Adhaeribacter arboris: one gene and its partners. The protein of the gene in region 3 binds, or shares a complex with, the protein of the main gene of each other region. Links are inferred from orthologs where the notes say so. Each region holds a gene or a part of one and is shown on either strand. Other genes may lie near its edges. The genes, in order: accB, AHMF7605_RS27880 and accD.

The links.
Region 1: the proteins of accD (region 3) and accB are in contact, whole or in part, in a solved structure (PDB 8UXZ), measured with the Escherichia coli proteins. The link is inferred for Adhaeribacter arboris from one-to-one orthologs.
Region 2: the proteins of accD (region 3) and AHMF7605_RS27880 are in contact, whole or in part, in a solved structure (PDB 8UXZ), measured with the Escherichia coli proteins. The link is inferred for Adhaeribacter arboris from one-to-one orthologs.

The regions. Positions count from the first base shown.
Region 1 is NZ_PYFT01000001.1:2,330,515-2,333,406, reverse strand. What follows is about bases 59-2,787. They hold accB (acetyl-CoA carboxylase biotin carboxyl carrier protein), read right to left. Parts: upstream 1,808-2,787; coding sequence 1,310-1,807; downstream 59-1,309. Other genes in these bases: AHMF7605_RS09535 (beta-ketoacyl-ACP synthase III), read right to left, coding at 2,479-2,787; efp (elongation factor P), read right to left, coding at 1,812-2,375; accC (acetyl-CoA carboxylase biotin carboxylase subunit), read right to left, coding at 59-1,093. Also shown: more of accC, read right to left, coding at 1-58; more of AHMF7605_RS09535, read right to left, coding at 2,788-2,892. UniProt on the Escherichia coli protein: This protein is a component of the acetyl coenzyme A carboxylase complex; first, biotin carboxylase catalyzes the carboxylation of the carrier protein and then the transcarboxylase transfers the carboxyl group to form malonyl-CoA.
Region 2 is NZ_PYFT01000001.1:6,898,160-6,901,120, forward strand. Bases 151-2,948 are described here. They hold AHMF7605_RS27880 (acetyl-CoA carboxylase carboxyltransferase subunit alpha), read right to left. Parts: upstream 2,126-2,948; coding sequence 1,175-2,125; downstream 151-1,174. Other genes in these bases: AHMF7605_RS27870 (patatin-like phospholipase family protein), read right to left, coding at 151-201; AHMF7605_RS27875 (MBL fold metallo-hydrolase), read right to left, coding at 206-1,048. Outside these bases: more of AHMF7605_RS27870, read right to left, coding at 1-150. UniProt on the Escherichia coli protein: Component of the acetyl coenzyme A carboxylase (ACC) complex. First, biotin carboxylase catalyzes the carboxylation of biotin on its carrier protein (BCCP) and then the CO(2) group is transferred by the carboxyltransferase to acetyl-CoA to form malonyl-CoA.
Region 3 is NZ_PYFT01000001.1:6,446,815-6,449,855, forward strand. Bases 164-3,041 are described here. They hold accD (acetyl-CoA carboxylase, carboxyltransferase subunit beta), read right to left. Parts: upstream 2,136-3,041; coding sequence 1,191-2,135; downstream 164-1,190. Other genes in these bases: AHMF7605_RS26070 (OmpA family protein), read right to left, coding at 248-991.

The DNA of each region.
Region 1 (2,892 bases), 4.1 Mb from region 3 along the record:
GTACTCCGTGCCCACCCGGAATGTGCAAGGTGGTGATTTTGCCTGGAGCGGGCCGAAAACCATTTACCGGATCTTCGGCATTAATGCGGCATTCAATGGCGTGCATTTGGGGATAATAATTTTTTCCGGAAATAGGAACCCCAGCGGCTACTTTTATTTGCTCTTTAATTAAATCGTAATTAATTACTTCTTCGGTAATGGGGTGCTCCACCTGAATCCGGGTGTTCATTTCCATGAAGTAAAAATTTTTGTGTTTATCTACCAGGAACTCAATGGTACCTACCCCTTCGTAACTAATAGCGGAAGCACCGGCAATAGCGGCTTTCCCCATAGCTTCCCGGAGTTTCTCATCAATAAACGGCGAGGGAGTTTCTTCTATTAATTTCTGATGGCGACGCTGAATAGAGCAATCACGTTCGGAGAGATGACAAACCTTGTTGTGCTGATCGCCAACCAACTGAATTTCAATGTGACGAGGTTCTTCTACAAATTTTTCCAAATACATGCCATCGTCGCCGAAAGCTGCTTTGGCTTCGGTACGCGCACTGTTCCAGGCTTTTTCAAATTCTTCGTCGTTGTTAATAATGCGCATGCCCCGGCCGCCGCCACCCGCCGTTGCTTTTATAATAACCGGGTATTTGATTTTGTGCGCCAGCTTAATCCCTTCTTCTACTGATTTTAACAAGCCATCGGAACCCGGAATGGTAGGTACGCCGGCTTTCTTCATAGTGGTTTTAGCCGAAGATTTATCGCCCATGGCATTAATCATGGCTGGCGTAGCGCCAATAAACTTAATACCGTTCTCATGGCAAATTCGCGAAAACTCGGCATTTTCCGATAGAAAACCATAACCCGGATGAATGGCATCGGCGTTGGTGATTTCGGCCGCGGAAATAATACTCGGAATATTTAAATAAGATAAGGTGCTCGAAGGAGGACCAATACAGACGGCTTCGTCGGCAAATCGAACGTGCAGGCTTTCTTTATCAGCAGTAGAATAAACTGCCACCGTCTTAATGCCCATTTCTTTGCAGGTACGAATAATACGTAAGGCTATCTCACCGCGGTTGGCAACCAGTATTTTCTTAAACACAGTTTTATTAAATTATGAATGAGAAATTATGAATTAGAAATTAAAACCTACGCCTTATTTAAATTTATCTGCTACAATTAAGTTAGGCGGTGTTTTCAACGCCCATTCACCTAATTAGTAGCCAGAGAGCTTTACGTATGTTTTAAACAATGTATATTTTAAAAATTATGAAGACAGAGTCATTCATAATTTTTAAGTTTTAATTCATAATTGAATTTAAGACGGATCAATCAGGAATAATGGTTGGTCGTATTCTACTGGGGAGGCATTCTCTACCAACACTTTTACCACTTTACCACCAAATTCAGCTTCAATCTCGTTAAATAATTTCATGGCTTCAATGATACAAATAATATCACCCTTTGAAATTACGTCTCCTACATTTACAAAAAAGTCGGACTCCGGGCTGGAAGAGCGATAAAATGTTCCGATCATCGGTGATTTTATCGTTAAATAATTAGACTCGGCACTAGTAGTAGTGGCCGCAGCAGGAGAGCTAACAGGTGCCGGGTTAGCCGGAGCACTTGCCGGAGTAGAAGCAGGCGCAGAGGCCGTCGAAACAGTTGGTCGGGTCGGTTCCGGCAAGTAATGCACTTTTGGAGAATCGGGTTCCCGCTTTACCGAAATTCTAAATTCTTCGGTTTCAATATCTACTTTGTTTAAACCCGACTTTGCAATAAAGTCAATCAGTTCCTGAAGTTCTTTGGCTTTCATAGATTTATTTTACTCGTTCTGCGTAGGTGTAGGTGCGGGTATCCACTTTAATTAACTCATCCTGGTTAATAAAAAGAGGAACCTGAATAGTTGCTCCGGTTTCTACAATGGCGGCTTTAGATGCATTTGTAGCTGTATCACCTTTTATGCCGGGTTCCGTATAAGTAATTAACAGCTCCACAAACGGCGGTATTTCGCAAGTGAGAGGAGTTTCCGTTTCAGCGTGAAACAGTATGGTTACTTCCTGACCATCTTTTAATAAATCAGCAAAAGGCACCATTTTTTCGTCCAGAATTACTTGTTCAAAGGTGTTGGTATCCATAAACGTATAGCCCATATCATCTTTGTACAAAAACTGATGCGGACGTTGTTCTACCCGAGCAGTGGTAACTTTCACCCCAGCGTTAAACGTGTTATCGATAACTTTTCCGGTTTTTATATTTTTTAATTTAGTGCGCACAAAAGCCGGACCTTTACCGGGCTTCACGTGCTGAAATTCGGTAATAATGTACAAATCACCGTTATATTCTAAGCACAAACCGTTTTTGAAATCAGCAGTAGTTGCCATTTTAAGTAAAAATTAATAATTAAAAGCACCTTCTTTTAAAAAGTACCTGAATTGGGCTTTTAATTTACGTTCAATTTATTAATTCTAAATTATTTATAAATTATTATTGAGGGTCGTAGGCCCACTTCAGGTAAATAGCACCCCAGGTAAAACCACCACCAAAAGCGGCAAGAATCACATTATCACCTTTTTTGAGTTGATTTTCGTAGTCCCAAAGGCACAAGGGCAGCGTACCACTGGTAGTGTTACCGTAACGGTCGATGTTCATCATTACTTTGTCGCTGCCAATATTCATGCGCCCGGAGGTTGCATCAATAATTCGCTTGTTTGCTTGGTGCGGTACCAGCCAGGCAATATCTTCGCCCGTTAATTGATTACGTTCCATTACTTCACCGGCTACTTCGGCCATGCCTTTTACCGCAAATTTAAACACAGTAGTTCCTTCCTGGTAAGCGTAATGTTCTTTATTTGCTACGGTTTCGTGGGTAGCTGGCCGGCGGCTGCCGCCTGCTTTCAT
Region 2 (2,961 bases), 450 kb from region 3 along the record:
TTGCCAGTACGGTAATTCAGTGGCCAGCTTATATATTTCTTCCGGCGTATAGCCCGCCGCAAAAAAAGCTCCGGCAATAGCCCCGGAGCTCACCCCCGATATCGCGTGCAAAGGTATTTGTAGTTCGGTGAGCGCTTTTAAAGCTCCCAAATGCGCCACGCCGTGTACCGCTCCACCCGACATTACTAAACCTATTTTCATTCGTTTATACTTCCGCTAAGGTAAAGGCTTCGTTCATACGAACTCCTTTTTCGGTAGGTTTTACGGTGCAGCACTCATTGGTAGGATCGTGTTCAAAAAATAAAATGTATTGTTCTGCCGCGGCAGTATTTAAAAATTGTTCTTTTTCCTGCAAAGTTAGTAAGGGCCTTGTGTCGTAACCCATTACGTAAGGTATCGGTAAATGCCCTACGGAGGGAAGGAGATCCGCCACGTAAACTAATTTTTTACCTTTGTACGGTATTACCGGCAGCATCATTTTATCCGTGTGCCCATCTACATATAAAATATCGAACTGCGGCAACGGCGAAGGTTGCTGCGGATGAATAAACTGTAAATGGCCACTTTCGGCTAAGGGTAAGATATTCTCTTTTAAAAAACTGGCTTTTTCGCGGGCATTGGGCTCGGTAGCCCATTTGTAATGATCGGTGTTGGTCCAGTAGGTGGCATTCGGAAAAGTAAGTTCCAGCGCTGTTCGGTTATGATTATATTGGACTGCCCCGCCGCAATGGTCAAAATGCAAGTGGGTTAAAAAAACATCGGTAATATCGGAGGAATGAAAGCCTAGATTTTGAAGCGAAGCGGCTAAAGTACGTTCCCCGTGCAGGTAATAATGCGAAAAGAATTTTGCGTCTTGCTTAGTACCAATGCCGGTATCAATTAAAATTAATTGCTTGCTGTCTTCTATCAGCAAGCAGCGCATGGCCCAGGTACACAGGTTATTTTCATCCGCAGGATTCGTTCGTTGCCAGATGCTTTTGGGCACCACACCGAACATAGCGCCTCCGTCTAATTTAAAAAAACCGGTATCTATAACGTGAAAAAGCAATTTAGTTAAGAGTTATGAATTGAAATGTAAATGCCCATTATGTATTTACTTCTTTTGATGATTTCGACTTGGAAGTTTATTCCATTACCTAAACGTGATATAAACTAATAACTCATAACTCTTAACTTACAACTCCTGCACTACTCCCATCGCGGAAAATTTCTCGATGCGTTGAATAATTCGTTCTTCGGCGGGAATAGCGTCTAACTCCGTTAAAGTTTTCAGGATATGTTTTTTGAGCATACGAATCATTTTTTCGGGTTCGGTATGGGCGCCGCCCAAAGGTTCTTTAATGATGCCATCAATCAAGCTGTTTTTCAGCATGTCGGTAGCCGTTAATTTCAAGGCTTCGGCAGCTTGTTCTTTGTAATTCCAACTGCGCCATAAAATAGAAGAACAAGATTCCGGCGAAATGACGGAGTACCAGGTGTTTTCGAGCATGTGTACCCGGTCACCAATGGCTATTCCTAAAGCGCCGCCCGAAGCACCTTCGCCGATTATAATGCAAATAACCGGCACTTTTAACATAAACATTTCTTTTAAGTTGCGGGCAATTGCCTCGCCCTGGCCGCGTTCTTCGGCTTCCATACCCGGGTAAGCTCCCGGCGTATCGATGAAAGTAACAATGGGTTTATTAAATTTTTCGGCCATTTTCATTAAACGCAAGGCTTTGCGATACCCTTCAGGGTTGGCCATCCCGAAATTGCGCATTTGCCGTTGTTTGGTGTTGCGCCCTTTTTGTTGCCCGATAAACATAATCGTGCGGCCATCTACTTCGCCGAAGCCACCCACCATCGCTTTATCGTCGGAAACGCTGCGGTCGCCGTGCAATTCAATAAATTTAGTGGCAAGGCCTTCAATGTAATCGAGGGTATACGGGCGATCCGGATGGCGGGACATTTGTACTCGCTGCCAACGGGTTAAGTTCGCGTAGGTCTCTTTTTTTAAAGTTTTTATTTTATCTTCTAACGCTTTAACCGCCTCGGTTACATCTACCTGGCTTTCAGCCGCCAGTTTTTTCATCTCTTTTAATTTGCCTTCAAGCGCTGCGATAGGTTGTTCAAAATCTAGAAACATACATCCGGGATTAGTTCTACTACACAAAGTTAAGGGAATCTTAGAATTTATGTAAGCGTCCGGAAATTAATTGCCGGGCTATAAAAAGCTCCCTGTCTTTGAATTAGATAGCGTTTAGTTCTTAAATAAATTAAATTTTTTGTTGCCAGGTATTGCAGAATCAAATTTAACCCTATACATTTGCATCACTTTAAAGCGAAATGCCCCTGAATCTTTAAAGTAAACGGTCCGGTAGTTCAGTTGGTTAGAATGCCGCCCTGTCACGGCGGAGGTCGCGGGTTCGAGTCCCGTCCGGACCGCAAAAAAGCTCTTAGATTTATTTCTAAGAGCTTTTTTTGTTTACTTCGGAAATATTTAAAACGCCAATTTTTACGATGTTAAGGGTTCATGACAATAATACCCAATTGTGTTGACTCGTTTCCAGAAAGTATTCGAAAGAGAAGCAAACCTGCTAGATTTCCAAAATAGGCTTGTTCGAAACCTAGGTTCTGGCTATGCCCGTCAAATTTACTTTCCTCATCCTACTGGAAGGTTCTAATCGGCCGAAAAGAAGAACTTAAGCGAAGTAGTACCGGTGATTCCCTCCTGAAATCAACCAATAACCTTTTAAGATGGCTTTAGCTGTTATTTAAAAATGGTTAGATTTTTCCACCAGGCTGACTCAATAGAAAAGGTTCTGAGTACTTCAACGAAATTAGTTTAAACTACCATTATAACTTACTGATCCTCCTAAAAGAATTAGTCGAACAATTACTAACCGACCACTACTTATTCTATTTATTCTAAACCTACTTTCCGGACAATCCAATTTTAAAAATGTACCGGATTTCATCCGC
Region 3 (3,041 bases):
GCCCAAAGAGCAACCGTTTAATTTGTAAGTAGGAACAGAATCTGCTATAGACAACTCTCTTGCCAATTTTTATTAATTGCTCTTATTTATTAAATTTTTACTATATAATCCAAGGTTTCTAAATTCTTTTATACCTATATTATTTAAGTAGGGGCCTTTACACCGGAAAGCTTGTATTTAAAGAAAACCGGATAATAAAAAAGCCACACTAAAGGTGTGGCTTTCTTTTCATAATTGTTTGTTTCAATTATTTAATATCGCCGCGTTCAGCCGCTTTTTTTAGTTTTTCGTTCGCAAAAATCGCAACTTCTACTCGCCGGTTAGCTTGTTTACCGGCAGCGGTAGTATTATCCGCAACCGGTTGGCTAGAACCATAACCTTCGGCCGTAAGACGGCTTGGCTCTACCCCCAACGAAGTAATATAATCTTGAACAGCTTGGGCCCGGCGCTCGGATAAGGGCTGATTAATAGCATCAGAACCGGTGTTATCGGTATGGCCTTGAATAAGCACGTTGGTATCCCCGTATTTTTTTAGAGTAGCCGCTAACTTTTCAATATCGGTTTTAGAAGTGGGCTGCAACTCCGCGGAGTTAGTAGCAAATAAAATTCCAGAGTTAAAAGTAATTTTAATTCCTTCGCCTACTCGCTCAATTTTAGCGTTCTCCATGTCACGACGTAGTTCTTCGGCTTGTTTATCCATGCGTCGGCCAATCACGGCGCCGGTAGAACCACCTACTGCTGCCCCAATAATAGCACCAGCAGCCGTATTACCGGTTAATTTACCTATTACACCACCTACTACCGCACCGGCTCCCGCGCCAATAATACCGCCTTTTGCTGTTTTATTCATTTTTCTGTTTGAACCAGCTGTCCGACTTGGTCCACCGCTATCCGGAGCGCCTGAAGTACGTCCTGTTTCGGAGGTTTTACAAGAAGAAAAAAGAATCAATACCGATAAGAAAACGGATAAAAATAACTTTGAAATTTTCATAGAATTAAATTTTAGATTTTGCACTTTCTAATACGTTAATACGCCCTTTTTACTTGTTTTACACAAAATAGTTTAAAAATATATAAAATTTTATATATGTAATTAGTTGCAAAAGTCAGGCCAACCTATTATAAATAAGCGAAAATGCAGGTGGGAAAACGTAGTTAAATTAAAGCTAGAAACGGAAAGTAACAGACTATCAGTAAGTTTTTTCAGGACTTATTTTTACTTGATTGGTTACTTTTTCTCCATTTACATTTAACGATTCAGATGTTTCAGCAAAAGCAGCATTTACTTTTTCCGGGCGAAGCAAAAGCAGCAAATCCGTTAATTTCTGTTTCAGCTCTTTGCGATGCACGATAAAATCGAGGAAACCATGATCCAGCACAAACTCTGCCCGCTGAAAATCTTTAGGTAAATCTTTGCCAATGGTTTCTTTAATTACCCTTGGACCGGCAAATCCAATTAAGGCACCCGGTTCCGCTATGTTAAAATCGCCGAGCATCGCAAAAGAAGCCGTAACCCCACCCGTGGTAGGGTCCGTTAAAAGGGAAATGTACGGAATCTTAGCTTCGGAGAGTAAAGCTAACTTAGCCGAAGTTTTAGCCATTTGCATTAAAGAATAACCAGCTTCCATCATGCGGGCGCCACCCGATTTAGAAATCATTAAAAACGGTATTTGGTGCTGACGGGCATAGTCGATTGCCCGGGAGATTTTTTCGCCGACTACCGAGCCCATGGAGCCGCCAATAAAACTAAAATCCATACAAGCTATTACCAGTTCCAGGTCATGTAGTTTGCCGTGAGCCGTCCGGACAGCATCTTTTAAATGGGTCTTTTTTTGTGAAGCAGCAATGCGGTTAGGATAAGCCTGTGTATCCACAAACTCCAGCGGATCGGAAGAAGTTAAATTCGCATCGAGTTCTTTAAATTTATTTTCATCAAATAATATTTCAAAATATTCCTCTGAGTTAATTCGATCGTGGTAACCACAGTTATTACACGTGTATAAATTGGCCTTATGCTCGGTGGTGTTGGTAACACGTTTACATTCCGGACATTTATACCAAAGGCCATCGGGTGTTTCTTTTTTCTCTTCGGTAGGGGTTACTATTCCCTTCTCTACTCTTTTAAACCAAGCCATATTTTTAGATTAACGGCGCTGATGCGCTCTTTACAAACGTATGCAATCTTTTTATCTGTACCGAATGTTGCAATAAATTTATAGTTTCTGGGGTAGTATTAGAATAATTATATATTCTGAAAACCAGAAAATTAGTGTGCAAATATAGCAGTTAATTTTACGGGTTAAAAACATTCCTGATTTGTTATAAGGGATTAGGATGGATAGCTAGATTGGGTATTGGTATTTCTGGTTTTACTATTTCAATTAATGCCCCCTTCGGCGCTAATTTATAAATTTTGATAAATTAGCTTAAGTGGGTTTTATGATTAAAACCATCAGAGCCGACTACAATAGTCGGCTCTGATGGTTTTAATGGAGTTTTATTTGGTTAAAGAAATTTTTTATGCTAAAGCCTGCTCTAAATCGGCGAGTAAATCTTCAATATCTTCAATACCCACGCTCAAGCGAATAAGAGAATCGCTTAGACCCGCTTTTAAACGTTCTTCGCGTGGAATGCTGGCGTGCGTCATACTAGCCGGATGGCCGCAGAGGGATTCGACGCCGCCTAAAGATTCGGCTAAAGCAAAATAGTGGAATTTTTCTAAGGTTCGGATAGCATCCTGCATATTATTGCCTTTTAGCACAAAAGAAATCATGCCGCCAAAATCGCGCATCTGTTCCCGGGCTACGGAGTAGTTATTATGATCTTCCAATCCCGGCCAGAATACTTTTTCTACTTTGGGATGATTCTTTAGAAATTCTGCTACTGCCCGGCCGTTTTCGCAATGGCGCTGCATGCGCACGTGCAAGGTTTTTAATCCCCGCAGCAATAAAAAGCAATCTTGCGGCCCGGGTGTACCACCCGAAGCATTCTGCATAAAGGTGAGACGTTGGGCCAATTCATCGTCCTTTACAATTAAAGCG